DNA from 4 places in the Mesorhizobium sp. M1342 genome. Region 1 is predicted to be linked to each of the others. Evidence: predicted binding sites of a transcription regulator. Region 1 holds the regulator's gene; each other region holds the start of a gene.
What was found. The regulator PhoB, encoded in region 1, activates phosphate uptake and scavenging genes when phosphate is short. The targets are predictions, from matches to a motif close to TGTCATNNANCTGTCAT.
Positions count from the first base shown of each region.

Region 2: NKH06_RS12595 (acid phosphatase) is a predicted target of PhoB. The motif match lies at 4,472-4,488, and genes of this name have one in related genera.
Region 3: ppk2 (polyphosphate kinase 2) is a predicted target of PhoB. The motif match lies at 2,364-2,380, and genes of this name have one in related genera.
Region 4: olsB (l-ornithine N(alpha)-acyltransferase) is a predicted target of PhoB. The motif match lies at 1,652-1,668, and genes of this name have one in related genera.

Region 1 is NZ_JAMYLI010000024.1:27,100-34,370, forward strand. It holds gene pstA (phosphate ABC transporter permease PstA) at 1-791, shown strand, start outside; gene pstB (phosphate ABC transporter ATP-binding protein PstB) at 810-1,628, shown strand; gene phoU (phosphate signaling complex protein PhoU) at 1,655-2,362, shown strand; gene phoB (phosphate regulon transcriptional regulator PhoB) at 2,379-3,068, shown strand; gene eglC (endo-1,3-1,4-beta-glycanase EglC) at 3,605-5,029, shown strand; gene NKH06_RS23335 (type I secretion system permease/ATPase) at 5,074-6,831, shown strand; gene NKH06_RS23340 (HlyD family type I secretion periplasmic adaptor subunit) at 6,835-7,271, shown strand, end outside.
Region 2 is NZ_JAMYLI010000010.1:130,870-138,140, reverse strand. It holds gene corA (magnesium/cobalt transporter CorA) at 1-742, shown strand, start outside; gene NKH06_RS12615 (MaoC family dehydratase) at 866-1,342, shown strand; gene NKH06_RS12610 (MaoC family dehydratase) at 1,339-1,809, shown strand; gene NKH06_RS12605 (adenine phosphoribosyltransferase) at 1,855-2,400, opposite strand; gene NKH06_RS12600 (alpha-hydroxy acid oxidase) at 2,410-3,555, opposite strand; gene NKH06_RS12595 (acid phosphatase) at 3,732-4,427, opposite strand; gene NKH06_RS12590 (cytochrome c1) at 4,555-5,427, opposite strand; gene NKH06_RS12585 (cytochrome b) at 5,456-6,757, opposite strand; gene petA (ubiquinol-cytochrome c reductase iron-sulfur subunit) at 6,774-7,271, opposite strand, start outside.
Region 3 is NZ_JAMYLI010000011.1:189,922-197,192, reverse strand. It holds gene hemB (porphobilinogen synthase) at 1-426, shown strand, start outside; gene NKH06_RS13955 (dihydrofolate reductase family protein) at 644-1,291, shown strand; gene ppk2 (polyphosphate kinase 2) at 1,342-2,262, opposite strand; gene NKH06_RS13945 (aldo/keto reductase) at 2,533-3,576, shown strand; gene NKH06_RS13940 (hypothetical protein) at 3,751-3,903, shown strand; gene NKH06_RS13935 (DUF982 domain-containing protein) at 3,970-4,203, opposite strand; gene NKH06_RS13930 (GntR family transcriptional regulator) at 4,317-4,982, opposite strand; gene NKH06_RS13925 (multidrug efflux MFS transporter) at 5,154-6,413, shown strand; gene NKH06_RS13920 (DUF423 domain-containing protein) at 6,453-6,827, shown strand; gene NKH06_RS13915 (hypothetical protein) at 6,872-7,021, opposite strand; gene NKH06_RS13910 (hypothetical protein) at 7,082-7,225, opposite strand.
Region 4 is NZ_JAMYLI010000042.1:722-7,992, forward strand. It holds gene NKH06_RS29630 (response regulator) at 1-1,551, shown strand, start outside; gene olsB (l-ornithine N(alpha)-acyltransferase) at 1,732-2,607, shown strand; gene NKH06_RS29640 (trimeric intracellular cation channel family protein) at 2,785-3,417, opposite strand; gene grpE (nucleotide exchange factor GrpE) at 3,524-4,159, opposite strand; gene NKH06_RS29650 (hypothetical protein) at 4,399-4,599, shown strand; gene NKH06_RS29655 (hypothetical protein) at 4,697-5,074, shown strand; gene NKH06_RS29660 (fatty acid desaturase) at 5,203-6,225, shown strand; gene NKH06_RS29665 (GMC family oxidoreductase) at 6,343-7,271, opposite strand, start outside.

The sequences.
Region 1 (7,271 bases):
AGGTCTCGGACCAGCAGATCACCTGGATGAACAAGCTCAAGGCCGAGGGCGCGATGGCCGAGCACTTCAACAGCGGCCTGTTCACCTACGGCGCCTCCAGCCGCCCGGAAACCTCGGGCATGGGCGTGGCGATCATCGGCTCGTTTTATATGATGGTGATCGTGTTGCTGCTGGCGCTGCCGATCGGCGTCGCCGCCTCCATCTATCTGGAGGAGTTCGCCAAGAAGAACCGTTTTACCGACCTTATCGAGGTCAACATCAACAATCTGGCCGCAGTGCCGTCAATCGTCTTCGGCTTGCTCGGCCTCGCGGTGTTCATCAATTTCCTGGGCATGCCGCGCTCTGCCGCCTTCGTCGGCGGCCTGGTGCTGACGCTGATGACGCTGCCGACGATCATCATCGCGACGCGAGCCGCACTTGCAGCGGTGCCGCCGTCGATCCGCTCGGCAGCTCTCGGTCTTGGCGCCTCCAAGATGCAGATGGTGTTCCAGCACATCCTGCCGCTTGCCGCGCCCGGCATCCTCACCGGCACCATCATCGGTCTGGCGCGTGCGCTCGGCGAAACCGCGCCTCTGCTGCTGATCGGCATGGTCGCCTTCGTCGCCGATCCACCGACGACGCCTTTCGATCCGGCCACCGCGCTGCCGGTGCAGATCTATATGTGGGCGAACGAGGCCGAACGCGCCTTCGTCGAGCGTATGTCCGGCGCCATCATCATCCTGCTCGTCTTCCTCATGGCCATGAACATCACCGCGATCGTGCTTCGGCGTCGGTTCGAGCGGCGCTGGTAGAAAAAAAGGCATCTTGGTATGAACATCATGACCGAACAGTCCCTTGAAAACGCAGTGGGCGACAAGATGAAGTCGAACGAAGTGATCAAAATGCGCGGCGACAAGGTCGGCGTGTTCTATGGCGAGAAGCAGGCGCTGTTCGATGTCAATCTCGACGTCCGCCTGAATCAGGTGACGGCGCTGATCGGCCCCTCCGGCTGCGGCAAGTCCACCTTCCTGCGCTGCCTCAACCGCATGAACGACACCATCGATTCAGCACGGGTAACCGGCAAGATAACGCTCGACGAAGAAGACATCTACGACAAGAACATCGATGTCGTCGAACTCAGGGCGCGCGTCGGCATGGTGTTCCAGAAACCCAATCCGTTCCCCAAATCGATCTACGAGAACGTTGCCTATGGTCCGCGCATCCACGGATTGGCCAAGCGCAAGGCCGATATGGATCAGATCGTAGAGTCGAGCCTGAAGAAGGCGGCGATCTGGAACGAGGTCAAGGACCGTTTGCAGGAACCTGGCACGGGTCTTTCCGGTGGCCAGCAGCAGCGTCTGTGCATTGCACGCGCCATCGCCGTGTCACCCGAGGTGATCCTGATGGACGAACCGTGTTCGGCGCTCGACCCGATCGCCACCGCTCGCGTCGAGGAACTGATCGACGAACTGCGTCAGAACTATACCATCGTCATCGTCACCCATTCGATGCAGCAGGCAGCGCGCGTGTCGCAGCGCACCGCGATGTTCCATCTAGGCTATCTGGTCGAGGAGGGCGCCACCGACAAGATGTTCACCACCCCCGACGACAAACGCACCCAGGACTACATCACCGGCCGGTTCGGCTGAGCTCAGGCATACGAGGGACGAAGATCATGGGTGAACATACCGTCGCATCTTTCGATGAGGATCTGGAGCAGATCAGCCAGCTGATCCGCGACATGGGCGATCTCGCCCGCTCGATGGTCAGTGGCTCGACCAGGGCTTTGCTCAATTCGGACAATGCGCTGGCGCAGCGCGTGGTTTCCGATGATGCCATCATGGATGCACGCCAGCGCGAGCTGGACGATCGCGCCATCACGCTGATCGCCAAGCGCCAGCCAATGGCCAACGATCTGCGTGCGGTGGTCGGTTCGATCCGCATGGCCGGCGACCTTGAGCGCATCGGCGACCTTGCCAAGAACATCGCCAAGCGCGTCGGCACTGTCGGGCTGAGTGTCACGCCGCACGACCTTTCGCATTCGATCGACGCGATGGCGCAACTGGTGCTGATCCAGGTGCAGGGGGTCGTCGACGAGTACGCCGCCGCCGACCCGGCAGCGCTTGCCACGCTCAGAAACAATGACGAACGCATCGACGTCAAATACACCTCGGTGTTCCGCGAGCTGCTGACCTACATGATGGAAGATCCCCGCAACATCACGGCGTGCACGCACCTGTTGTTCTGCGCCAAGAACCTCGAGCGGATCGGCGACCACGTGACCAACATCGCCGAAAATGCCTACTATGTTTTGACCGGCACGCAGCTGCCAGCCAATCGTCCGAAGCAGGACGAGACGGCAATGTCCGCGCCAGCGGCATAACAGGGGTGACCAGCCGATGATCGCACCACGCATCATGGTGGTGGAGGATGAGGAGCCGCTAGGCGTGCTGCTCCGCTACAATCTTGAATCCGAAGGTTACCAGGTCGAGGTGGTGACGCGCGGCGACGAGGCCGAAATCCGGCTGCAGGAGAACGTTCCCGACCTTCTCGTGCTCGACTGGATGGTGCCGGCGGTTTCCGGCATCGAACTCTGCCGGCGCCTGCGAATGCGCCCAGAGACCGAGCGGCTGCCGATCATCATGCTGACCGCGCGAGGCGAGGAAAGCGACCGCGTGCGCGGCCTGTCGACCGGCGCCGACGACTATCTGGTCAAGCCCTTCTCGACGCCGGAGTTCATGGCCAGGGTCAAGGCGCTGCTGCGCCGGGCCAAGCCGGAAGTGCTGTCCAGCGTGCTGAAGGTCGGCGACATCGTGCTCGATCGCGAGTCGCACCGGGTCTATCGCAAGAAGAGCGAGATCCGGCTCGGGCCGACCGAATTCCGCCTGCTCGAATTCATGATGCGCCACCCCGGCCGCGTGTTCTCGCGCAGCCAGCTGCTCGACAATGTCTGGGGCGAGACGATTTACATCGACGAACGCACTGTCGACGTGCACGTCGGCCGGCTGCGCAAGGCGGTCAACAACGGCCGCATGCCTGATGTCATCCGCACCATCCGTGGGGCGGGTTACGCGATCAGGGAAGACTAGGTGGCTGTTCCGTCCCGATAGATCGGGAAAACTCGATTAGCACGCGGTCGCCAACAGCCGGTGGAATGTTGCACTCGTCTCATGGATGGGGAGCGAGCACGTGACGCCAGGAGCGGTCATCCTCATCAGGTTTCGAATGACTGCATTTGGGCCAAAGCGACAGGCAGCTTCTGGCGTTCCCCGATCTCCCAAACTCTCTATTGGGGCCCGGCTGGCCGCAGGAAGCACGGCGAATTACTTGGTACGTCGCCATCTTGCCCGCAGACTCCGACCAGAAAGCCACGCAAGAATGACTTTGAGTTAATTTAGATATACGTTCGTCGGATGACGCGTATTCTGCAGAAATATACAATTTTAATAAATTACTTCAAATTATTGCGAGTCCTCTCCTCTTTATTCATTGCTCGTCTGTCGATTGCTCAACGCGATCTCGGATCTAATGACGATTCTGTGGAACGATCTCGTTCTTTGCAGCGTTGCTTGGAAGCGGTCGCCGGACCTTTGACCAGGTCGGGCACCATTGGGAAGGATTTCTGATGAGCACGGTCTTAAATGCCAAGGGCATCCCTCTTGCCTACACCGGCGCTTCCACTCATTGGTTCTCGGCCACCGGGTCTGGACCGGAACTGCATGGCACCTCCGGCAACGACTCCTTCTGGGGAGACACCGGCGTCACTGTCACGATCTACGGTGGCGCCGGCGACGACTACTATCATCTCTATTCCACCAACAATAAGGTGGTCGAGGATCCTGGGGCAGGGATCGACACGATCGACACATGGATGAGCTACAAGCTCCCCGACAATTTCGAGAACCTCGTCGTTACCGGCACCAACCGATTTGCGTTCGGAAATGCGGTGGACAACATCATCAAGGGCGGGTCGGGTCACCAGACGCTGGATGGCGGCAAGGGAAATGATGTCCTGATCGGCGGCGATGGCGCCGATACTTTCGCCATCTCCAAAGGTAATGGAAGCGATCTTATCTTCGACTTCGGTGCGACCGATGCGGTCCGGCTTGACGGCTACGACTTCACTTCGTTCGATGCCGTCCGTTCACAGATGGTCCAGGTGGAATCGAACGTGATGCTGAACCTCGGATCCGACGAGATCCTGGTGTTCAAGAATACGACCATCGACAAGCTGCAGCCCACCCAGTTCGAACTTCCGATCGACAAGTCCGCAATGACGCTGTCCTTCTCCGACGATTTCAACACGCTGAGCCTTCGGGACGGGCAGGACGGCACCTGGAATTCCAATTTCTGGTGGGGAGCGCCGAACGGCAGCACGTTGAGCAGCAATGGTGAGTTGCAGTGGTATATCGACGCCAATTATGGCCCGACGAGTTCGGTCCATCCGTTCAGCGTTGAGAACGGCGTCCTCACCATCACCGCCGCGCAGGCGCCGGAGGACATCAAGCCTCTGATCAACAACTACGAATACACCTCGGGGATCCTGACGACCCACGACACCTTCTCGCAAACCTACGGCTATTTCGAAATGCGGGCGGATCCTCCTGAAACAGCCGGAGCCTGGCCGGCGTTCTGGCTGCTTCCGGAGGACGGCTCGTGGCCGCCGGAGCTGGACGTTGTCGAAACGCGTGGCCAGGACCCGAACACGCTCTACATGACGGCGCATTCCAATGAGACGGGAGCGCACACGAAGGTTTCTTCAACGGTGAACGTTGCGGATACCGACGGTTTCCACACCTATGGCCTGCTCTGGACGAAGGATGAGCTTGTCTGGACCTATGATGGTGTAAAGGTCGCTCAAGCAGCGACGCCGGCCGACATGCACGATCCCATGTATATGCTGGCCAATCTCGCGGTGGGCGGCATTGCCGGCCAGCCTCCTGACCATCTGGCTACGCCAGCGGAGATGAAGATCGACTACATCCGCGCCTATACGCTGGACGACCTGCAGCACCACCCCTTGGACATCGCCGGCGACCATTCGGTCTAAGCGACGCCCTTATGTTGGGGCCATGAGCCGTTAGGAGCGCGGGAATGATTGCACGGTCTGATCTGCGGGCAGTCTTGAGGCGCGCCATCGCCGATGTCGGTGTTTTTTCGTTCCTCATCAACATCCTGCTATTGGTGATCCCCCTTTATCTCTTGCAGATCTATGACCGCGTCCTGCCTTCCTCCAGCGTCGAGACGCTTCTTTACCTCTCTGCTATCGCGGTTCTCGCACTCGCCTTTCTCGGTCTCCTCGATGCGGTCCGCTCCGTTTACACGCAGCGCGTTGCAGCCATTGTCGACAACAGACTGGGCGCGAGGACATTCGCCGTCTCGCTGGAGGCTAAGTACGCCGGGGGAGCAGCCCTGCCTCCACTGCGCGACCTTGCCTCGGTATGCGCCTTCATCAGGTCACGTGGCGCGGCGGTCTTGTTCGACCTGCCGTTTGCTCCGTTCTTCCTCGCCCTGCTGTACCTCATCCATCCTTTGCTGTTCTGGCTTACGCTGGCGGGATCTGGTCTGTTGCTTGCGCTGGTCGTGGCAAATCAGTTTGCCATCGGCAAGAATGATGCCTTGTCGGCGGAACGCTCGGCTGTTGCCAGCCTGTCGGAGCAGGCCTTTGCCCGGAATGCAGAGACGCTGCGCGCCATGGGCATGATCCAAAACGCCGCGCGAGTGTGGGGAAGGCACGTGGCGGAGGCGCTAGTCCTGCATGACCGTTCGTCGATGGCCAACGCGATTTTCAGTGGAACGTCGCGAGCCGTACGCATGATGCTTCAGCTAGCAATACTGGGTGTCGGAGCATGGCTCGTGCTGCAAGGGAAGATGACGGCCGGCATGATCTTCGCGTCTTCCCTGGTGTCGTCCCGTGCGCTGCAGCCGCTCGACCAACTGATCGGGTCATGGCGGCAGATCGTCGACGCCAGACGATCGTGGAAGCGTTTGGACAAGGCGTTTTCCGCCCATCCGGCGCATGCGCAAAAACTGACCTTGCCGGACCCGTCCGGCGAAATTGTCGTGCAGGGCCTCATCTTTGTCGCGCCGAACGCCACACCCGGCACCGAACCCATCATCAAGAGACTGAACTTCCGCATCGGCGCAGGCGAAGCGGTGGCGATAATAGGTCCGAGCGGAGCCGGCAAGTCCACCCTGGCAAGATTACTTGTCGGTGCGATTCAGGCAACCAGCGGCTGCGTCAGGATTGATGGCGCCGATCTCAGAACCTGGGACGAGAAGCAGCTTGGCCGGCATATCGGATATCTCGCTCAGGAGGTGGAGCTCTTTCCCGGATCGATCGCGGAAAATGTCGCCCGCTTTGAACCCGATGCGAATGACGCCTCTATCGTCGAGGCAGCAAAGAATGCCCGGGCGCATGAGCTGATACTGGAGCAGCGAGACGGCTATCAGACCAGAATAGGTTCGTCGGACAGAACACTGTCGGGCGGCGAACGCCAAAGGATCGGGCTGGCGCGCGCTTTTTACGGCAATCCGCATGTTCTCGTTCTGGATGAGCCCAGTACCCATCTCGACGGCAGCGGCGAAGCCGCGCTCGAAGAAGTGCTTGCCGCCGCGAAAGCGGCGGGCGTTACGACAATCGTGATAACGCACCGCCCTTCGGTCGCCGCAGCCTGCGACCGCGTGATGCTTCTACGCAGCGGAGTGATCGAAGCCTTCGGTCCAAGCGGCGACGTGATGCGGCAGCCAATCGCCGGCATCGGCCTTGCCCCACAGCGCAGCATGGCGGTGACAGGGTCTTTTGCAACAACGAACCGCGGCACCCCTCATAGTGTCCGCTTTGGATCGTAGAAGATGACAGCACAGAGCCTCGTCCGGGAAGGCACAGCACGCACCGACATTCGCCGGGTGGCATTCGCCGGATACGCGGCAATGGCGATATTGATGGGTTGCTTTGGCTATTGGGCGGTCAGTGCACCGTTGTCCGGCGCGGTCATCACGCAAGGCACAATCTCGGCGACAGGCGGGAACATCCTCATCCAGCATCCCGAGGGCGGCATCATCCAAGAGTTGCTCGTCCATGAGGGTGATCGGGTGCAACAGGCCCAGGAACTGATCCTGCTGGATCGAACAGCCGCGCAAGCCGAACTCAACCGGCTGACGAGACAGTCGATCGCGTTGAAGGCCAGCGCCTCGCGGCTGGAGGCGGAACGCGACGGGTTGGATCGGCTTGCGCCAATCACAGAGGCTGCGCCGGCACCGTTCCAAAACAATTTCGAGGTCCTGGTTCA
Region 2 (7,271 bases), on a different contig from region 1:
CGCCCAGACCGAGGTCGACGATCCCTTGATGTCGCCGGTCACCTTCGTGCTCGCCGGCACAAGGCTGATCACGGTGCGCTACCACGAGCCGAAGGCCTTCAAGACCTTTCCGCAGCGCGCCGAGAAGGTGGCGACCGGCTGCACCAGCGGCGACACCATCCTGATCGGCTTGCTGGAGGCGATCGTCGACCGTCTCGCCGACATTCTGGAACGCGCCGGCCGCGACATCGAGGCGATCTCGCGCGATATATTCGAGGCGCGGTCGACCAAGGTTTCCAAGCGCAACCGTGATTTCCAGGAGTTGCTGAAAGCCATCGGCCGCAAGGAGGACATCGCGTCTTCGATCCGCGACAGCCTGATCTCTCTGCAGCGGCTGGCAGGCTTCTTCGCCCATGCCTCGACCCGCACCAAGATGAGCAAGGACACCAAGGCGCGCATCAAGACGCTGTCGCGCGATGTGCTGTCGCTCGCCGACCACGCCACCTTCCTGTCGCAGAAGATCTCCTTCCTGCTCGACGCCACCCTCGGCATGATCTCGATCGAGCAGAACGCCATCATCAAGATCTTCTCGGTCGCCGCCGTCATCTTCCTGCCGCCGACTTTGGTCGCCTCGATCTACGGCATGAATTTCGACGTCATCCCCGAGTTGAAATGGGAGCTTGGCTATCCCTTCGCCATCGCCATGATGGTGCTGTCGGCGATCCTGCCCTTCTGGTACTTCCGCCGCCGCGGCTGGCTCTGAGTGGCCCTGTCGATCGGCTGCCACAGGCTGGCGCAGTAGAAATCGCTTGACCAAACGAACGCCGGCCTGCATCCGGAAACCCCGATCCTGGGGATCGTGGGTCGACAAGCCGGATTCCAGACCATGACTGCAGAGATAAAAACATGGGCCTATGAGGACTTCATCGAGGGCGCATCGATCGACCTCGGCTCGAAGCTCGTGAGTGCCGCCGAGATCGTCGAATTCGCCGGAGAATTCGACCCGCAGCCGATGCATCTCGACGAGGAAGCCGGTAAGGCCAGCATCCTCGGCGGGCTGGCAGCGTCGGGCTGGCACACCTGCGCAATGTTCATGCGCATGCTGTGCGATGCGTTCCTGCTGGACTCGACCTGCCAGGGCGCGCCCGGAGTCGATCAGGTCAAATGGAAGAAGCCGGTCCTGGCCGGCGACCAACTGACCGGCACCCTGATGGTTATTGCCAAGCGCCTGTCGAAATCGAAGCCGCAACTCGGCTTCGTCACCATGCGCAGCGAACTGTTCAACCAGCGTGGCGAAAGCGTCTTCGAGCTCGAGAACTCCGTCATGTTCCTCACGCGCGATGCCGCGGGGAGCCAAGCATGACACTGGACGAGTTCTTCCGTATCGGCACCACCGTCACGCTCGGCTCGCACTCATTCGAGCCCGAGGCGATCAAGGCCTTCGCCCGTAAGTACGACCCGCAAATCTTCCATATCGACGAGGAGGCCGCGAAGAAAAGTGTGCTCGGCGGCCTCTGCGCGTCCGGCTGGCACACGGCCGCGACCTGGATGAAACTCAATCTGGAAAACCGTATGGACGCCGAGATCGCTGCGTGGAGCGGTCCCGGTCCAGTGCCGGAATTCGGTCCCTCGCCCGGCTTCAAGAACCTGAAATGGCTGAAGCCGGTCTATGCCGGGCAAACCATCACCTTCACGCGCACCGCGCTGTCGCACCGCCCAATCGCCTCACGCCCCGGCTGGCGGCTGCTGGCGCTGCGTTCGGAAGCTTTCGATTCCACCGGCGACAAGGTGCTCGAGTTCGAAAGCGCCGTTCTGGTGAAGGCCGAGTAACGCCACTTTCCCTCTCCCTTCTTGTAGGAGAAGGGAGAGCACTCCTCAATGTCCTTCGAACCCTATCAGCGTTCTGACCGGCACACCGAGGGCTTCGAGCTTGGCGCGGCCGCCGAGGTCCGGCAGGTCGATGACAAAACAGGCAGCGAGGATGTCGGCGCCGATCTGGCGCAGAAGTTTGACCGCGGCTTCAGCCGTTCCGCCGGTGGCGATCAGATCGTCGACAAGGATCACCTTCTCGCCCGGAGCAACGCCGTCCTTGTGCATCTCCATCTCGTCCAGCCCATATTCCAGGCTATAGGCGACGCGCACCGTTTCGTAGGGCAGCTTGCCCTTCTTGCGGATCGGCACGAAACCGGCCGAGAGCTGATGGGCGACGGCGCCGCCAAGGATGAATCCACGTGCCTCGATGCCGGCGATCTTGTCGATCTTCTGGCCGGCATAGGGATGCACCAGTTCGTCGATGGCGCGGCGGAAGGCGCGCGCATTGCCGAGCAGCGTGGTGATGTCGCGAAACAGGATGCCGGGCTTGGGATAATCCGGAATGGTGCGGATCGCGGCGAGCAATGTGTCTTCGAGGGAGGATTTCATGGGTCGAGATTACCTGAAACGGACGTTCTTGCGCGACAATTGTTCGATCGAACTGCAGCCCATCAGCTTCATGCCGCGTTCGATCTCGACCCGCATCTGCTCAAGCGCCCGTTCGACGCCGGGCTGGCCTGCCGCCGCGAGCGGGAACAGATAGTAGCGTCCGACGCCGACGGCCTTGGCACCGAGCGACAGCGCCTTCAGCACATGGGTGCCGCGCTGCACGCCGCCATCCATGATGACGTCGATCCTGTCGCCAACGGCGTCGACGATCTCGGCAAGCTGATCGAACGCCGCCCGCGAGCCATCCAGCTGCCGCCCGCCATGGTTCGACAGCACAATGCCGCTGCAGCCGATGTCGACGGCGCGTCTTGCATCCTCCACCGATATGACGCCCTTGAGGCAGAACGGACCCGACCAAAGCTTGACCATCTCGGCCACGTCGTCCCACGTCATCGACGGGTCTAGCATCTCGGTGAAGTAGCGGCTGATCGACATCGTGCCGCCACCCATGTCGACATGCTCGTCGAGCTGCGGCAGCTTGAACCCCTCATGGGTGAAATAATTGATCGCCCAGGCCGGCTTGAGCGCGAACTGCGCCATTCCGGCGAGATTGAGCTTGAAGGGAATGGCAAAGCCGGTGCGTTTGTCGCGCTCGCGGTTTCCCCCGGTGATGCTGTCGACGGTCAGCATCATCACCTCGACGCCGACCGCCTTTGCGCGCTGCATCATCGCCCGGTTAAGACCTCGGTCCCGGTGGAAATAGAACTGGTAGACCTGTGGGCTGCTGCTGATGCCGCGCGCCTCCTCGAGGCTGACGGTGCCAAGCGAGGAGACGCCGAACATGGTGCCGTATTTGGCGGCGGCCCTGGCGACCGCGCGCTCACCCTGATGGTGGAACAGGCGCTGCAAGGCGGTCGGCGAGCAATAGAACGGCATCGCCAGCTTCTGGCCCATGACCGTCACCGACATGTCGACCTCGCTCACTCCGCGCAGCACGTTGGGAACAAGGTCGCAGGTCTCGAAGCTTTCGGTGTTGCGGCGATAGGTGACCTCATCGTCGGCCGCGCCGTCGATGTAGTTGAAGATCGGCCCGGGCAGCCGCTGCTGTGCCATCCGCCGGAAATCGGAAAAGTTGTGACAGTCGCTGAGCCGCATCATCGAATTCCAAAGGCCATGGCGGGACGAGCTTCTCGCCACCGTTCGATGCGTCGAATATCAACCTGATGCCGCCATGCCAACGGACTAATTGCCGAACTTTCGCTTGAGCACGAGCGTTAACAAAAAAGGAGCGCCTTAAGCGCCCCTTCCCGTCTAAATCCGGCTGACGAGGATTACATGCCGAGATCGGAACGAAGCTCGGCCCTGGCCACTTCATATTCAGCCTTGAAGTCGTCCCGGTTGAGCAGGACCGCGGCAATAACGCTGCCGGAAATCTTGCCCATCTCGACGTCGGACGCATAGTGGATGCCGCCGACCTCGCGGTTGTGGGCGTATTCGGCCGCACGCGCCATGATCTCGGCGCGCTTTTCCGGGACCATGTCGGACAGGATGATGCCCATCATCGTGCCTACGGTGGCATGGCCAGACGGCCAGGAACCGGAGCTCGACAGCTTGACCGCCGGCTTGACGAGATCGCTGAGCTGATGCGGGCGCCGGCGCTTCCAGACATCCTTGGCCGGGTCGACGACAGCCCCTTCGGTAGCCACCACGCGATCGAAGAAAGCGCTGAATTTCGGCAGCGTTTCCTTGTTGAATTTCGGCCCCATGACGTCGGCAAAGCGCCAGACATTCTCCTCGGCATCGGCCACCGCGCTGGCGACCATCTCCGGGGTGCGCGTCACCTGCAGCGTCAGCACCTCGCCGAGTTCGGCCTTGGTCTGCGCCGAATCGTTTGCCGGCGGCGGCGGCAGGATCATCGTCAGGTCGACGTCCTTGTTGGTGACGAAGGGCTGAGCGTCTTCCGCTTGCGCGGCCGAGCCGAGGATGAGCAGCAACAGGCCTGCCGCGAGCGATGCGTATCTTTTCATGAATGCGATCCTTTGATGAGAGCAGCACAGGATCGCCGGATGCGATGACGGCCATGTGACATGACCAGCCTCCGGAAATGCAAAAGGGCGCCCCTCGGCGCCCTTCGCGATCACTTGATTGTGTGGTCTAGTGGGCCACGCCTTCCCACACCTTGCGCTTGGTGAGATAGACCAGCGCGCCGAACAAAAGCAGGAACACCAGAACGCGAAAACCGGTCTTCTTGCGGTCTTCCATATGCGGCTCGGCCGCCCACGCCAGGAAGGCGGAGACGTCGCGGGAATACTGGTCGACGGTCTGCGGCGCACCGTCATCATAGGTCACCTGGCCGTCGGAGAGCGGCTTGGGCATTTTCAGCGACACGCCGGACATGAAGTACGGATTGTAGTGGGTGCCTTCCGGGATCACCATGCCGGCCGGCGGCGTCTGGTCGTAGCCGGTCAGCAGCGAGTGGATATAGTCGGGACCGCCGGCATCGTATTGTGTGAAGATGTCGAAGACGAATTGCGGAAAGCCGCGCTCGACGCCGCGAGCCTTGGCCAGCAGCGACATGTCGGGCGGGGCAGCGCCGCCATTGGAAGCGGCGGCCGCTTCGTCGTTGGCGAACGGCGGCGGGAAGTGGTCGGACGGCTTGCCTGGACGGTCGAACATGTCGCCGGCATCGTTGGGACCGTCATGGATCGTGTACTCGGCCGACAGCGTCTTGATCTGCGCATCGGAATAGCCGAGGTCCGACAACGTTCGGAACGCCACCAGGTTCATCGAATGGCAGGCCGAGCAGACTTCCTTGTAGACCTTGAGGCCGCGCTGCAGCTGCGCCTTGTCGTAAGTGCCGAACGGGCCGGTGAAACTCCAGTCCATTTCCTTTGGCTCGTCCATCGGGAAATGCGTCGGATTGGCCACATTGTGTGCCTCTTCGGCGGCGATCGCCCGAGTGCCCGCGGCCCCAGCGGCGACGGCCACGAGGCCGATCAGCGCCAGCGAGGTGAGAATCTTTTTCATGCCAAATCCCCTTAGATTCTCTACCCGCTCAGCCTTTGGTTTCCGGCGCCGCCGTAGCGCCCGCCGGATGTCCGCTGCCGCCCTTGTTCTTCTCGAGGACCGCCTCGGTGATCGAGTTCGGCAGCCGTCGCGGCGTCTCGATCAGTCCGAGCACCGGCAGCGCGATCAGGAAGAAGGCGAAGTAGAACAATGTCGCCATCTGCGCCATGAACACATAGCTGCCTTCGGCCGGCTGCGAGCCCAGCCAGCCAAGCAGGATGGCATCGGCCACGAACAGCCAGAAGAACAGCTTGTACCAGGGCCGGTAAACGGCCGAGCGTACCTTCGAAGTGTCGAGCCACGGCACCAGGAACAACATGACGATGGCGCCGAACATGCACAGCACGCCGCCGAGCTTGGAGTTGATCGGCCCGACATTGAAGGTGATGGCGCGCAGGATCGCGTAGAACGGCAGGAAGTACCATTCGGGCACGATGTGGGCCGGCGTCTTCAGCGGGTTGGCGACGATGTAGTTGTCGGGATGGCCGAGATAGTTCGGCAGGTAGAAGACGAAATAAGCGAAGAAGAACAGGAACACGATCATGCCGAACGCGTCCTTGATGGTCGCGTAGGGGGTGAAGGCGACAGTGTCGGTCTTCGACTTGACCTCGATACCCGTCGGGTTCGACTGGCCCACGACATGCAGCGCCCAGATGTGCAAAACGACGACGCCGGCAATCATGAACGGCAACAGATAGTGCAGCGCAAAGAAACGGTTCAGCGTCGGGTTGTCGACGGCAAAGCCGCCGAGCAGCAGCTGCTGAATCCAGTCGCCGACCAGCGGAATGGCGCTGAAGAAGCCGGTGATGACGGTGGCGCCCCAGAAGCTCATCTGGCCCCATGGCAGCACGTAGCCCATGAAACCGGTCGCCATCATCAGGAGATAGATGATGCAGCCGAGGATCCAGAGCAGTTCGCGCGGCGCCTTGTAGGAGCCGTAATAGAGGCCACGGAAGATGTGGATGTAGACGGCGACGAAGAAGAACGAGGCGCCGTTCGAATGCATGTAGCGCAGCAGCCAGCCGGAATTCACGTCGCGCATGATCTTCTCGACCGAGCCGAAGGCCAGATTGGTGTCAGCCGTGTAATGCATGGCCAGCACGATGCCGGTCAGGATCTGCGCCACCAGCATGATCGAAAGGATGCCGCCAAAGGTCCACGCATAGTTGAGGTTGCGCGGCACCGGATAGGCAACGAAGCTGTCATAGACCAGCCGCGGCAGCGGCATGCGGGCGTCGAACCAGCGTCCGAGACCGGTTTTGGGCGTATAGGTCGAGTGTCCCTCGCTCATCGAAATATCCCCTGCCTCAACCGATAAGGATCTTGGTATCGGAAATGAACTTGAATACCGGAACCGCCATGTTCTCAGGCGCCGGGCCTTTGCGGATGCGGCCGGCCGTATCGTATTGCGAACCGTGGCACGGGCAGAACCAGCCGCCGAAATCGCCTTCCTGGCCAAGCGGAATGCAGCCGAGATGCGTGCAGACCTGAACCATCACCATCCAGGCCTCCTTGCCGGGCGTGGTGCGATTGGCGTCGGTCGCCGGCGCATCGGACGGCAGATTGGCGTTGCGGGCGATCGGATCCTTGAGATCGGCGAGATTGACAGCCTCGCCGTCCTTCATTTCCTGTTCGGTGCGGTTGCGGACCACGACCGGCTTGCCGCGCCACTTGACGATCAGCGACATGCCCGGCGTCAGCGAGGCGACGTCGACTTCGACGGAAGCGAGCGCCAGCGTCGAGGCATCGGGGCGCATCTGGTCGATGAACGGCCACGCGAAAGCACCCGCGCCGACCACTGCGGC
Region 3 (7,271 bases), on a different contig from region 1:
CAGGACGTCGCGATCATGTCCTACGCGACCAAATTCGCGTCGGCCTTCTACGGCCCCTATCGCGAGGCTGTGGGCACCGCCGGCCTGCTCAAGGGCGACAAGAAGACCTACTATATCGACCACGCCAATTCCGACGAAGCAGTGCGCGAGGCCGAACAGGACATTGCCGAGGGCGCCGACATGCTGATGGTCAAGCCCGGCCTGCCCTATCTCGACATCATCCGACGGCTGAAAGACGAGTTCCAGATGCCGACCTTCGCCTACCAGGTGTCGGGCGAATATTCGATGATCAAGGCGGCAGGCGCCAATGGCTGGATCGACGGCGAGAAGGCAATGCTGGAATCGCTGCTCGCCTTCAAGCGCGCCGGCTGCGACGGCATCTTGACCTATTTCGCGCCCGAAGTGGCGGAACTGCTGAAGGGGTAATTTCTCTTCCGGCGATGACCGGTCGCGGCAACCAATGTCGGCGAATCCGCTTCTACATCCCTACCAATTTCCGGCTCCTGGCCGGGGAATCCATAGCGGGGGTCGCTTGACCCCTAGCCTGGGCTTCGTTCGCGCTTGAAATACCGCTTGCAATTCACAATCAGTTTGATACAAAACAACTGCTTGCAAAATACAACTGGTTATCGAGGAGGCTCGCATGTCCAAACTTCGCGTCAACGCTTTCACCCTGTCGCTCGACGGCTATGGCGCCGGTCCCGATCAGGATCTGCAAAATCCTCTCGGCGTCGGTGGGGAATCCTTGCACAAGTGGTTTGTCGACACCCGCACCTTCCGAGAGATGGTGCTCGGACAAGATGGCGGCACCACCGACGTCAACGAGGCGTTCGCGGCGCGCAGCTTCGAAAATGTCGGCGCCTGGATCCTCGGCCGAAACATGTTCGGACCGATCCGCGGCGAGTGGCCTGACGACAGCTGGAAGGGCTGGTGGGGCGACAACCCGCCCTATCATGTGCCGGTTTTCGTGCTCACCCATCACAAGCGGGAACCGATCACGATGGAGGGCGGCACCACTTTCCACTTCGTCACTGACGGTATCCATTCAGCTCTTGAACAGGCTAAGGCTGCCGCTGGCGGCAAGGACGTGCGGGTCGGCGGCGGCGTCGCCACCATCCGGCAATATCTGCAGGAAAAACTGATCGACGAGATGCATCTGGCGATCGCGCCGGTGCTGCTGGGCACGGGCGAGAACCTTTTTACCGGCCTCGACATGCTCAAGCTCGGTTATGTCTGCAACGAGCAGGTGGCGACGCCGCTCGCCACGCACGTCATCATCAAGCGGGCGTAGGTGGAGAGCCAATCTCCCCCCTCGAGGGGGAGATTGCAGCTTCGTCTATCTCAATACTTCTCCGGCACGTAAAGCTCGCGCGGCAGCACTTGGCGTTCGTATTCGGGGTTGAAGACGCGCTCCGGCAGCGTGATCTCCTCGTGCGGCACCTCCTCGTAGGGCAATTGCTTGAGCAGATGGTCGATGCAGTTCAGCCGCGCGCGCTTCTTGTCGTTGCCCTCGACGATGAACCAGGGCGCTTCCGGGATGTTGGTGCGGGCGAAGGTCTCTTCCTTGGCCTTGGTGTATTGCTCCCAGCGCACGCGCGACTGCAGGTCCATCGGCGACAGTTTCCACTGCTTCATCGGATCATGGATGCGCATCAGGAAGCGCATCTGCTGTTCCTCGTCGGTGATCGAGAACCAGTATTTGACCACGGTAATGCCCGAGCGGACCAGCATGCGCTCGAACTCCGGCACGTCGTGAAAGAATTCTTCGACCTGATCGGGCTGGGCAAAGCCCATCACCCGCTCGACGCCCGAGCGGTTGTACCATGAGCGGTCGAACAGCACGATCTCGCCGCCGGCCGGCAGATGCGGGACATAGCGCTGGAAATACCATTGCGACTTTTCGCGCTCGGTCGGCGCCGGCAGTGCCACGACACGGCAGATGCGCGGATTGAGCCGCTGGGTGATGCGCTTGATGACGCCGCCCTTGCCGGCCGAGTCGCGTCCCTCGAAGATCACCACCAGCTTCTTCTTGTGGTAGGCGACCCAGGACTGCAGCTTGATCAATTCGGACTGCAGGCTGATCAGGTCGCGAAAATATTGCATGCGATCGATCGAAGGCGGATGCGAATTCTTGTAGATCTTGGCGATCTCCATCGACAGCGCCGGCTCCGACATTTCGAGCTCATAGTCTTCGTCGAGCGTGTCGGCGAGTTCGGCTTCAAGCCAATCCCTGGCCGCAGAATTCTGTTTTAGCTCGGTCATTATCGGCTGCTCCACTTGCAAGCTCTGTCGATCGGCGCCCCAAACTCCCGGCTTACAGCCCGGAACGGCAACGCCTGAGCCGACTTCAATATAGGCCCGCAATGACGGTTTTATTGCAGCCTGACCTGATCGCCATCACTGCAAAAACCCGCGAGGCATGATCGATCCGCCGCCCTGGCATGGAGACATACCGCGCAAATTGTCCTACAAATAGCAGCCACATTCGGGCGCCCTTCCCAACCCCTTCTCAATGCAATCGCGAGGACCGACATGGAATACCGCACTCTCGGCCGTTCCGGCCTGAAAGTATCGACGCTGACCATGGGCACCATGACTTTCGGCGGCGCCGGTGCATTTTCGGCTGTCGGCAAGACCGACCTCGACGAGGCGCGCCGGATGATCGATCTCTGCATCGACGCCGGCATCAATGTCATCGACACCGCCAATGTCTATTCGAACGGCATGTCGGAAGAAATCATCGGCGAAGCGCTCGGCGGCAAGCGCAAGGGCGACGTGCTGATCGCCTCCAAGGCACGGATGCGGATCGGCAAAGGTCCCAACGATGAAGGCCTGTCGCGCCATCACCTGATCCGCGAATGCGAGAAGAGCCTGAAGCGGCTCAGGACCGACGTCATCGACATCTATTTCCTGCACGAATGGGATGGCGTGACACCGCTGGAGGAAACCATCGCCGCGCTCGATACGCTGGTTGCCCAGGGCAAGATCCGCTATGTCGGCTGCTCCAACTATTCCGGCTGGCAGGTGATGAAGGCGCTCGGCATCAGCGACAGCCATCATCAGCCCCGCTTCGTTACGCAGCAGATCCATTACACGCTGGAAGCGCGCGAGGCGGAGTACGAACTGCTGCCGATTTCTGTCGACCAGGGGTTGGGCGTTCTGGTCTGGAGCCCGCTTGCCGGCGGATTGCTGTCCGGTAAATACCGCCGTGACAGCCCCACCGCCCGGCAGCTCGCCGGCTGGTCCGAACCGCCGATCCGCGACGAGGACCGGCTGTGGCGGATCGTCGATGTGCTTGTGGAGATCGGCGCGCAGCGCGGGGTGTCGGCAGCGCAGGTGGCGCTGGCCTGGCTGCTTGGCCGGCCGTCCATCAGTTCCTTGGTGATCGGTGGCAGGACGGAAACGCAGTTCCGGGACAACATCGCGGCGGCAAGCCTGGTGCTTTCCGGCGAGGAGCGCGAGCGCCTCGACGCGGTCAGCCGGCCGCCCTTGCTCTATCCCTACTGGCACCAGCAACTGACGGCAAAGGACCGTTTTGGTGCCGCCGATCTGGTGATTGACCGAAGCGGCATCTGATCGGCAAATCGACGGCGATAGGTATCGCCACCGCAATGATGGGCCTGGCCCTTCATTGCGACGCGCATCTTGCAAGCCTGGCCATCATCGACGCACTATCGCTTCAGCTGTTGTGTTTGACGGCTAATGCTCCTAGGCAGGACCAGAGCCGCGAGGCAGTGAAAAGGAGCCGATATGGCGCGACCACCAAATTACGATCAGGAACGCAAGGAACGCGACCGCCAGAAGGCGGCCAAGAAGGCCGAGAAGCTGGCAGCCAAGGTTGCAGCGAGGGAACGTTCGAAGCCCGAAGACGAGACTGAAGCCGAAACCGAAACGGCAAAGTGACGGCAAACGGCCCGCAGATGCGGGCCGCGCCTCAATTCGGATTGCCGCCCCGGATGTCGCCTTGTGTCAGGCCGGCGCCTTGTCGCTGACGAACACGTCCACTTCGCGTGCTGCCGCGATGAAGGCGCGCCTGGCGTTCATCGCCGGCTTGTCGCCGGCGAGTGCGTCATGGCAGGCCTGCAGGGCCGCGCGATGCTTGGGGCTGCGCTTGCCGGGCCAGCTGTTGAGGAGGTAGTCGGAAGCCTCACGCGCCGTGCGCAAGAGCTGAGTGCTTCCCGCCGCGACTGACTTCACAGTCACAGGTGTTTCAAATCGGTTGTTTTCCATGGCCGCTCCTTACGCCATCGGCGTCTGCGAAGCGAGGCGAAAGTGCGCATACGTCCAGACGCCGCTTTGCGCCCCTTCATTCACTCTTAAGCAGCAACGACGGCAAAGCCTCTGGCGCGAAGACCGCGCCGATCGTTGGCGAGCGACGTCACCAGCCGGTCGCGGCTGCCGACGATGTGGACCGAGAGCAGGCGCGCGGCTTCATCGGCGTCGCCAAGGCGCGTGGCCGCCAGAATGGCGCGATGTTCAGCCCAGGCGCGGGCAAGAGCCGCTTCGTCGCGAACCTCCAGCCAGCGCGCCCGCGACAGGCGCGTCATGGCATCGCGGACCGCCCTAAACAGGAATTCGTTGCCGGACAGACGCGCCAGTTCGATGTGGAAATCCATGCCGACACGATGCCATTCCTCGCGCGGCGTGTCGTTGTCGCAGGACTCGAGCATCGCCTCGATGACATCGACGGCGCTCCGGTCCGCCAGGCTGCATGTCAGGCGAAGCGCCGCAACCTCGACCGCCTCCCTGTAGACGGCGATCTGCTCGAGTTCAGCCAGATTGATGGGCGACACCGTCCAGCCGCGCCCGTCCCTGCCGACCAGGCCCTCGGTCTCAAGCCGCAGCAGTGCTGCCCTGACCGGGGTTCGCGACGCGCCGAAGCGGCTCTCGATCCAGCGCTCGGTCAGCTTCTCGCCGGGACCGATCTCGAGGCCCAGGATCATTTGCCGAAGCTGTTTCTCGACGCTCTGCATCTGCGACATTCTTGCTCCCGGTTTCCGGTCGTTATGGCTTCGGACCGTTTGACGACGATCACATTTGAGGTTGCATTGACAGCGGCCAAGCTTGCGTCCATGACGTGAACCATCTTGGTATCCCAAATTGGTATCCGCAGCAACCATCGAGAAAAGAGTTGCTGGGACAGGACATATGACATGCAGCAGAGCACGCCCCCGGCGACCGACAGCACCTACAACATCCACTGGCGGCGCAATCTGTTCGTGTGCTTTGCCGGCTCGTTCTCGACGCTTGTCGCCATGACGCTGCTTTTGCCGTTCCTGCCGCTCTATATCGAGCAGCTCGGCGCCGAAGGCCACGCGGCGATCGTGCAGTGGTCGGGGATCGCCTATGGCGCGACATTCTTCGCGGCGGCGCTGGTGGCGCCGCTCTGGGGACGTCTCGGCGACCGCTACGGCCGCAAGGTGATGCTGGTTCGCGCCAGCTTCGGCATGGCCATATGCATGTCGCTGACCGGCATGGTGCAGACGGTCTGGCAACTGGTGCTGCTGCGGCTGCTGATCGGTTTTGCCGGCGGCTATTCCTCGGGATCGACCATCCTCGTCGCCATGCAGACGCCGAAGGAGCGTTCCGGCTGGGCGTTGGGCCTGCTGTCGGCCGGTATCACGGGTGGGGCTCTGGTCGGTCCGCTGGTTGGCGGCGCCCTGCCGCCGCTGATCGGCATCCGCGCCACCTTTCTCCTCTCCGGCGGCGTCATCTTCCTGGCGTTCCTGGCAACCACGTTTCTGATCAAGGAGAATCCCCGGCCGAAAACAGCGGACGCCGCAACGACGCAGAAGCGGAAAGGCGGCTGGTCACAAATCCCCGACAAGCGGCCTGTCGTCGCCATGCTGGCGACCGGCATGCTGTTGAGCTTCGCCACCATGTCGATCGAGCCGATCATCACCGTCTATGTGCAGCAGTTGATTGCGGACCAAAGCCGTGTGACGCTGATATCAGGCGTCGTCATGTCGGCGGCGGCCCTTGGCGCCATCCTGTCGGCCTCGCGTCTCGGCAAGCTCGCCGACCGCATCGGCCACTGGAACGTCATCATCGGCGCGCTTGCCGTCTCGGCGCTGCTGCTGATCCCGCAGGCCTTCGTCACGCAAAGCTGGCAACTCATCGGCCTGCGCTTCCTGATGGGCCTGGCGCTGGGCGGCCTCTTGCCGTGCATCACCAGCGTTATCCGTCACAATGTGCCTGACGGCGTCGGCGGCAACGTGCTCGGGTTGTCGATTTCCGCCCAGTATGTCGGGCAGGTCGCCGGCCCCCTGCTGGGCGGCTTTGCCGGTGGTCATTTCGGCATGCGCTCGGTGTTTCTGGGCACATCCGTCTTGATGGCGGGGGGCGCGGTGTATAACTGGCTCGCACAGTCGCGCCGCGAGCAGGACATGCTCGCCAAAGCCGGCAAGTCCTGACGGGATTGGGCATCCCCCTGATATCACGGAGCCATGGACATGAGCACGGCCGAACGACCTTCCGACAACAGCGGCCGTATCCTCGTCCTGGCCGGCGGCCTGTGCGGCGGCGCCGGCGTGGCGCTGTCGGCCGCGGCAGCGCATCTGGGCGGCGCCTTCGTCGGCACCGCCGCATCCTTCCTGCTGATGCATGCGCCGGTCTTCCTTGCCGCCGGATTGCTTGGCGCGAACCGGATGCTGCGCATCGGCAGCCTGATCCTGCTGGTCGGGCTCCTGCTGTTCTGTGGCGATCTGCTTGCCCGCGATTTCATCGGGTCGCGACTGTTCCCGCTGTCGGCGCCGATCGGCGGCACGCTACTCATTGCCGGCTGGCTGGCGATCGCTGCCTCGGCGCTGGTGCGCGTGCGTCCCTGACGCCTCGGCGCGCCCGCCGGCATCAAACGTCAAAGCGTGGCTTGCTAGTCTTGCCGACGTTCGGGCTTGATGAGCAATTCGCGATTGCGTCGCCGCAGCTTGGCCAACCAGCGCTCTTGCGGCCTTTTGGAAGCCGGCGCGATGCCCCAATAGTTGCGGTAGATGTCTTCGAACAGATAGCTAACGGGATGCATGATGTGCTTCCTTTAGATTGTTGAATCGATCCAATCGACAGGCGCGAAAACCGACCCCGCTCAGCTCCGCTTGCGCTCCACATGGAACCGCAACTCGCGAACCCATGGGCTGGCTTTGCCGCGGCGCTTCTGCGTCGTGGTGTTCGACGAGATGCTCCAGTCGTTGCGGTAAATGTCTTCGAACAGAAAATTGACGGGATGCATGGCACAACTCCCCTGAATATCTTGAATCGATCCAATTCAAAGAATC
Region 4 (7,271 bases), on a different contig from region 1:
GCCGAATATGCCAGCCAGGCCAAATCGCGCTTCCTCGCCACCGTCAGCCATGAAATCCGCACCCCGATGAACGGCATCATGGGGATGGCCAGGTTGCTGGCCGACACCAGCCTGTCGCCGGAGCAGCAAACCTATGTCGGCGCCGTCTCGACCTCGGCCAGCGCATTGCTTGCCCTGATCGAGGATCTTCTCGACTATTCCAAGATCGAAGCCGGGCGTTTCGACCCCGAGCCGCAGCCGATGTCGGTGCGCGAGATCGCCGACAACATCATCGAATTGCTGGCAGCGCGGGCTTTCGCCAAGGATATCGGGCTGGGTTGCCATGTCGAACCCGACGTGCCGCAATTGATCACCGCCGATCCGGGCAAGGTGAGGCAGGTGCTTCTCAACCTCATCGGCAACGCCATCAAGTTCACCGACAGCGGCGGCGTGCTGGTGAGCATAGCACGCGCACGCACCGAAACCAGCGACCGCATATGCTTCACCATCGCCGATACCGGTCCGGGCCTGCGTGATGCCGACCTGGAGCGCATTTTCGAGGAGTTCGAGCAGGCCGACGGCACGTCGACACGCACACATGGCGGGGCCGGCCTCGGCCTTGCCATCTCCAGACGCCTGGTGGCCGCCATGGGCGGCACGATCTCGGTATCCAGCCGGCTCGGCCAGGGATCCGAGTTCGTCTTCGAAATCCCTGCGATAGCGGCCACCGAAGCGCCGCAGGGCCACCAGAATGCTCTCTCGGGCAGACGCGCGGTGATCCTGTCGAAGAACGCCGTCGAGGCCGACGCCATCGCCCGCACCATCCGCGCCAATGGCGGCGCGGTCGACATCGCCACCACTGCCGCACAGGCCGCGCCTTTCGCCGCCGGCTGCGATGCGATCCTGGTCGATGCAGCGATGGAAGAAGGCGACGGAAGGCTGCTCAAGCGCCTGCGCCAAAGCGGTTTCTCCGACTGTGAGGCGATCACGCTGATCGCGCCGACCGATCGCGGCATGCTTGGCGAGTTCCGAGCCAGCGGCTACGCAACCTTCCTGGCCAGACCGGTGCGTGGCGGAACACTTCTGCGTGTGCTGTTGAGCAGCCATGCTCCGAGCCTCGGCCCGCCGCAGCCGGAAAGGCGCGGCGCGCCGACGCTGCGCGCCATCGGCAACCGCCAGCGCGGCCTGTCGGTGCTGATCGCCGAGGACAATGACATCAACGCCATGCTGGCCCGCGCCACGCTGCTGAAGGCCGGGCATCGCGTCAAGGTGGTCGGCAACGGCAAGGCCGCCGTCGAGGCTGTCACCGGCGCCGCGCACAAGGACCGCTTCGACGTGGTCTTGATGGATCTCCACATGCCGGTCATGGACGGGCTGGACGCGATTGCCGCCATCCGCCGCCATGAGGAAGAAAGTGCCGTGCGGCCGGTGCCGATCATGGTGCTGTCGGCCGACAGCCAGGAAAAGACCCGTCATGCGGTGTTGGCCCATGGCGCCAGCGGCTTTGTCACCAAGCCGCTCGACCCCGAGGCGCTGGTCAATGCCGTCGAGGGGCAGGTCGTCGCGGCCTGAGCTTTCCACCGCCATTCGGCACGGGCGATCACTTAAACGTAGCCGGTTGATCGTATTCGCCAGCCGACGAAGTATTGCCCATGACGTCGTATCACGGTACTGTCACAATCCTGTTGCACCTACACCGTATCCCCGTGCCAAGAGGGATGGCTCGAAGGAGAATCACTCGTGCATACAGTTATGCCGGAATGTGACACTCGGCCGAACGCCAGCAGCGCCTTGCTTGCCGGACGTAACGTCGATTCCGTCATAAAGGGCGCTGCGCTGGGCCGTATAGGCAATCTTGAAGTGCGGCTCGCTCGCAACGAGGCCGAGATCGCGGCCGCGCAGGAAGTGCGCTACCGGGTGTTCTACGACGAACTTGGCGCCAGGAAGGACCTGTTCCAGGCCCATGACCGCCGGGACGCCGATCGGTTCGATCCGCTCTGCGACCATCTGCTGGTTTTGGACACCACGCTTTCCGGTCCCGAACATCGCCGCATCGTCGGCACATATCGGCTGCTGCGGCAAGAAATCGCGGCCACGGCCGGTGGCTTCTATTCCGAAGGTGAATTCGAGCTGACCAAGCTCATCGCCCGCCACCCCGGCCAGCGCTTCCTTGAACTCGGCCGCTCCTGCGTGTTGCCGGAATACCGCTCGAAGCGCACCATCGAGGCGTTGTGGCAAGGCATCTGGGCTTACATCAACCATTACGAAATCGGTGTGATGACCGGCTGCGCGTCCTTTCACGGCACCGTGCCGGCGGCGCATGCCGAGGCGCTCACCTACCTAGCCCACCACTGCCGGACGAACTCGGCCTGGGACGTGCGCGCGGTGTCCGGGCGCTATTGCTCGATGGATCTGATGCCGATCGAGGCCGTCAATGCCAAGGCGGCGATCGCCGCGATGCCGCCTTTGGTCAAGGGCTATCTGCGCGTCGGTGCCCGCATCGGCGATGGTTGCGTCATCGATCGCGAATTCTCGACGGTCGATGTGTTCGTCGTGATGCCGGTCAAGGAGATCGGCGCACGCTACGTCAACTATTATGGCGGCGAAGCCCAGCGCTTCGCGGCGTGAGATTGAGTAGGCAGTAGGCAGTAGGCAGTAGGCAGTAGTGATGACGCCACGATTAAGCTCCTGTGACTACTGATTATTCCCTATTCCCTATTCCCTATTCCCTATTCCCTATTCCCTATTCCCTATTCCCTATTCCCCATTCCCTATTCCCTATTCCCCATTCCCTATTCCCTCTCTTCACGGAATATCTTCCGGCCGCCTGCCGGGTCGGCTCTTGTAGGACGGAAACGACCAGCCGAATTTGAGCGCACCACCGCGCACGAGGAACGCCGCCGCAAAACCGGCGAGGTCCGAGGCGAGCGGCGGCAGTCCGGCAAGTTCGCCAAGCGTGTAAAGGCCGGCACCCGCAAGGGCCGCCGTAACGTAGATTTCGGGCCTGAGCAGCACCGATGGCTCGCCGGCGAGGAGATCACGCAGAATGCCGCCGAAAGTGGCGGTGAGCACGCCGGTGATGACGGAGACGACCGGCGAACCGGTAATCGCAAGCCCCTTGGCCGCGCCCATCACCGAAAAAGCGGCGAGCCCGACGGCGTCGAGCCAGAGCAGCCATTTCCAGCGCGATTCGACACGATGCGCGCTGAAGAAGACCAGCACCGCAACCGCGGCGCAGACCAGCACATAGCCGGAGTTGGCGACCCAGAAAACCGGCAGGTTGAGGATAACGTCGCGAAGCGTGCCACCGCCTATCCCGGTGACGCTGGCCAGGAACAGGAAGCCGATAATGTCGAGTTGCTTACGCGAAGCCGCCAGCGCCCCGGTCGCCGCGAAGACGGCGACACCGGCATAGTCAAGAAGCGCGATAGGGTTCATGAGGCCAAGGCAGTAGGGATTAGGGATTAGGCAGTATGAATAGCACGAAGCCGCGCGATTGATACGACTGCCCTAGTTTCCTACTGCCTACTGCCTATCCCCTGCCTCACGCATCTTTCTCAGCCTGTTCGTTCACCGGCCCCGGCTCAACCGGTGCTTCAGCGGCGACGAACTTTGGCCCGCCCTTGGCGACGCCCACCATGGCCGGGCGCAGCACGCGGTCGCCGATCGAATAGCCCGGCTGCACGACCTGGACCACGGTGTTGGCCGGGACATCCGGATTGGGCACTTCGAACATCGCCTGGTGGAAATTGGGATCGAACTTCTCGCCTTCAGGCGCGAGCTTCTTGACCCCATGCCGTTCCAGCGCCGACAGCATGGCGCGCTCGGTGAGGTCGACGCCTTCGATCAGCGCCTTGAAGCCGGCGTCACCCGATGCTTTGGCCTCGGCGGGAATCGCATCCAGCGCGCGGCGCAGATTGTCCGACACCGACAACATGTCGCGGGCGAAATTCGCGACCGCGTAGGTGCGCGCATCGTGCACATCGCGCGCCGTGCGGCGCCGCAGGTTTTCCATCTCGGCCGCCACGCGCAGCGCGCGGTCCTTCAGCTCTTCATTTTCCTTCAGCAGCCGCACAAGGGCTTCATAATCACCGTCGGTGCTGCCTTCCGTGCGCTCGGCTGTGGGCTCGGTCGCCTCGACTTCATCGGGCGCGCGTTCGTCTTTTGCCTGGTCGCTCATCGCCGTTTCCCGTCAATCTCGAATGATGTGGATTTTGTGCCCGATATCGATGTTTGGCGGCCAAAAATCAAGGGGTAAGCGACTATGGAAGCCGCCGGCCAAGGCGGGACAATGACAGGCAAGACATTTCGACTTTAATTCAAATTTTACCTTAACCGCCGGCTTTGCTTGCCACACAGGCATGATGGGGGAACCATTCTCTTGCTGCAGGAGTTTCGAAGCCGAGACAGGATTTTGAGATGATGACCCGCAACATGGGCGAAAAGGCAGAGGGGCTGGCCATCGAGATCAGGCGCCAGTTCGGCGCCGAGGCGGTGACCCGCTTTCTGCGCACCTTGCCGGCCTTCCGCACCGAAGCCGACATCCCCGACCGGCTCAGAGAACTGCTCGACCGCCTCGATGGGGCGGAGCGCGGTGACATCGGCTGGCGCCGGCCGTAACGCAACAATCGATCTTGGCAGCAAACCTCCTATCGGCAATAGCCGGGGAGAGCCGAACCATCTAAGGATAGATGGGTTGGTTCAAATGGAGGACGTAATGCGCAAGGTTTCGATTACCTCATCGCTGATGGCGCTTGTCGGCCTCGGCGCCATAACTTTGGCGGCCTTTCCGGCACAAGCAGACAATCTGCAGCTGCAATTGGGCAAACATGGCCCGCGGCTGAAGCTCATGGAAGATTGCGACCCCGCCTACGACGATTGCGAAGGTCCCCGTCGCGACGATCGGCGCGACCGGCGTCAACGAGGCTGCACGGAAGACCGGGCTCTCGACAAGGCAGAGCGAATGGGCATCCGCCGCGCAAGAATTGAGTCCATCGGCCGCCGGGAGATCACGGTCCGCGGCAGACAGGGTGGCGACCGCGTGCGCGTGACTTTTGGCACCGAGCGCGGCTGTCCTATCCTCGATCGCGAATAGCGGTCGACGTCATCAGCAGGTTGAGCTGGCGGTTGGCTGGCTCGACCGCCAAGCCACGCGACAATTACGCACAGTAATTTTGCGTGATGTTGCCTTGCGGCGGCGAGGCACCGCGCCTATGCTTCCTGATGAACATGATTTCCCCTGAGGCGGTGGCCAACAGCAAGCGCGCCTGGCTGAAGATTCTCGCCCGCTACAAGAAGCCCGACAGGCGGCGCAGCGCCGTCGAACTCGCCATCACCCTCATTCCATTCGCCATACTCTGGGGACTGTCCTCGGCGGCCTATGCCTATGGCCATTGGTGGGGACTGGTCCTCATCCTTCCCGCGGCCGGGTTTCTGGTGCGCATCTTCATGATCCAGCACGACTGCGGCCACGGCTCCTTCTTCGCCAATCGCTACGCCGACGACTGGATTGGCCGCGCGCTCGGCATCCTGACGCTGACGCCCTACGATTGCTGGCGGCGTGCCCACGCGACGCACCACGCCAGCGCCGGCAATCTTGACGAACGCGGCATGGGCGACATCCGGACGCTGACCGTTGCAGAATACCGGCAGATGTCGTGGCGAGGCCGCCTCGCCTACCGTCTCTATCGCCACCCGCTGGTGATGTTCGGGCTCGGTCCGATCTGGCTGTTCATCTTCGAGCAAAGGCTCCCCGTCGGCATGATGCGCGGCGGCCTGACCCCTTGGGTGTCGTCGATGACCACCAATCTTGGCATCGCGGTCGCGGCAGCCATCCTCATCTGGTTCGTCGGCCCAGGCGCTTTCCTGGTGGTCCACCTGCCGATCGTCATCCTCGCCGGTTCGGCCGGCATCTGGCTGTTCTACGTCCAGCACCAGTTCGAGGAAACGGAATGGGCGAAGGATGCCGACTGGGAATTCCAGCACGCTGCCCTGCACGGATCGTCCTATTACGATCTACCGCCGGTGCTGAACTGGCTCACCGGGAACATCGGTGTCCATCACGTCCATCATCTCTCCGCCAAGGTGCCGTGCTACCGGTTGCAGGAAGTGCTGCGGGATTATCCCGAGTTGCGCGACATCGGCCGTGTCACGCTGCTCGAAAGCTTGCGCTGCGTCAAATTGGCATTGTGGGACGAAAACCGCCGCAAGCTGGTGTCGTTCCGCGAGGCACGGGCGGCGGCTTAAGCAATTCCAGGAGAAGTTTGAACGGTTTCCCAGGGAAAGCGCGTAACGTTTTCCCTGGGCAATTGCGTCATAACAAAAGGACCGCCGCGCTATGGGCGCCGCGGCCTGGAGCTCCGATCAGGCAGCCCTGATCATGTCGGCGGCCTTTTCGGCGATCATGATGGTTGGGGCATTGGTGTTGCCACCAATCAGTGTCGGCATCACCGAGGCGTCCACGACACGCAAGGCTTCAAGCCCGCGCACCTTGAGTTGCGGATCGACCACCGCCATCTCGTCGACCCCCATCCGACAGGAGCCGACCGGGTGATAGACCGTGTCGGCGCGGGTACGGATATGGGTCATCAGATCGGCATCGCTCGGCTCGCCGGCGATGTGCATTTCCTTGTGCCGGTAGCGCGTCAGCGCCGGCGAAGCCAGCACCTGCCGGGTGATCCTCACGCCTTTCAGCAGCAGTTCCGCATCGCGCTGGTCGCCGAGAAAGCGCGGATCGATGCGTGGCGCGGCAAATGGATCGGCGCTGGCCAGCCCAACCTCGCCACGTGAGTGCGGCCGCAATATGCAGACATGACAGGAAAAACCGAAGCCGTAGTGCAGCGTGCGCGCATGGTTTTCGACCAGGCCGATGACGAATTGCAGCTGCAGGTCAGGGCGTTCAAGCGCCGGGTCGGATTTGACGAAAGCGCCGCTCTCGGCCGCCGGCGAGGCGATCAGCCCGGTTCCATCCCGGCGCCACTGCGCGATGTGCCTGAGGAAACCCAACGCGCCGCGCGGGCTCATGCCAAGCATATCGGTGTCCTTCGATCTCCAGCCGACGATGAAATCGAGGTGATCCTGCAGGTTCTTGCCGACGCCCGGCAATTCGTGGACGACGGGAATGCCATGCACGGCAAGTTCGGCCGCCGGGCCGATACCCGATAGCAACAGAAGCTGCGGCGAACCGAAGGCACCGCCACAGAGGATCACCTCGCGCGACGCCTGTGCCACTGTCTCGCCTTTGCGTGTCCGGTAGCGGATGCCGGTGGCGCGCTTGCCGTCAAGGACGATGC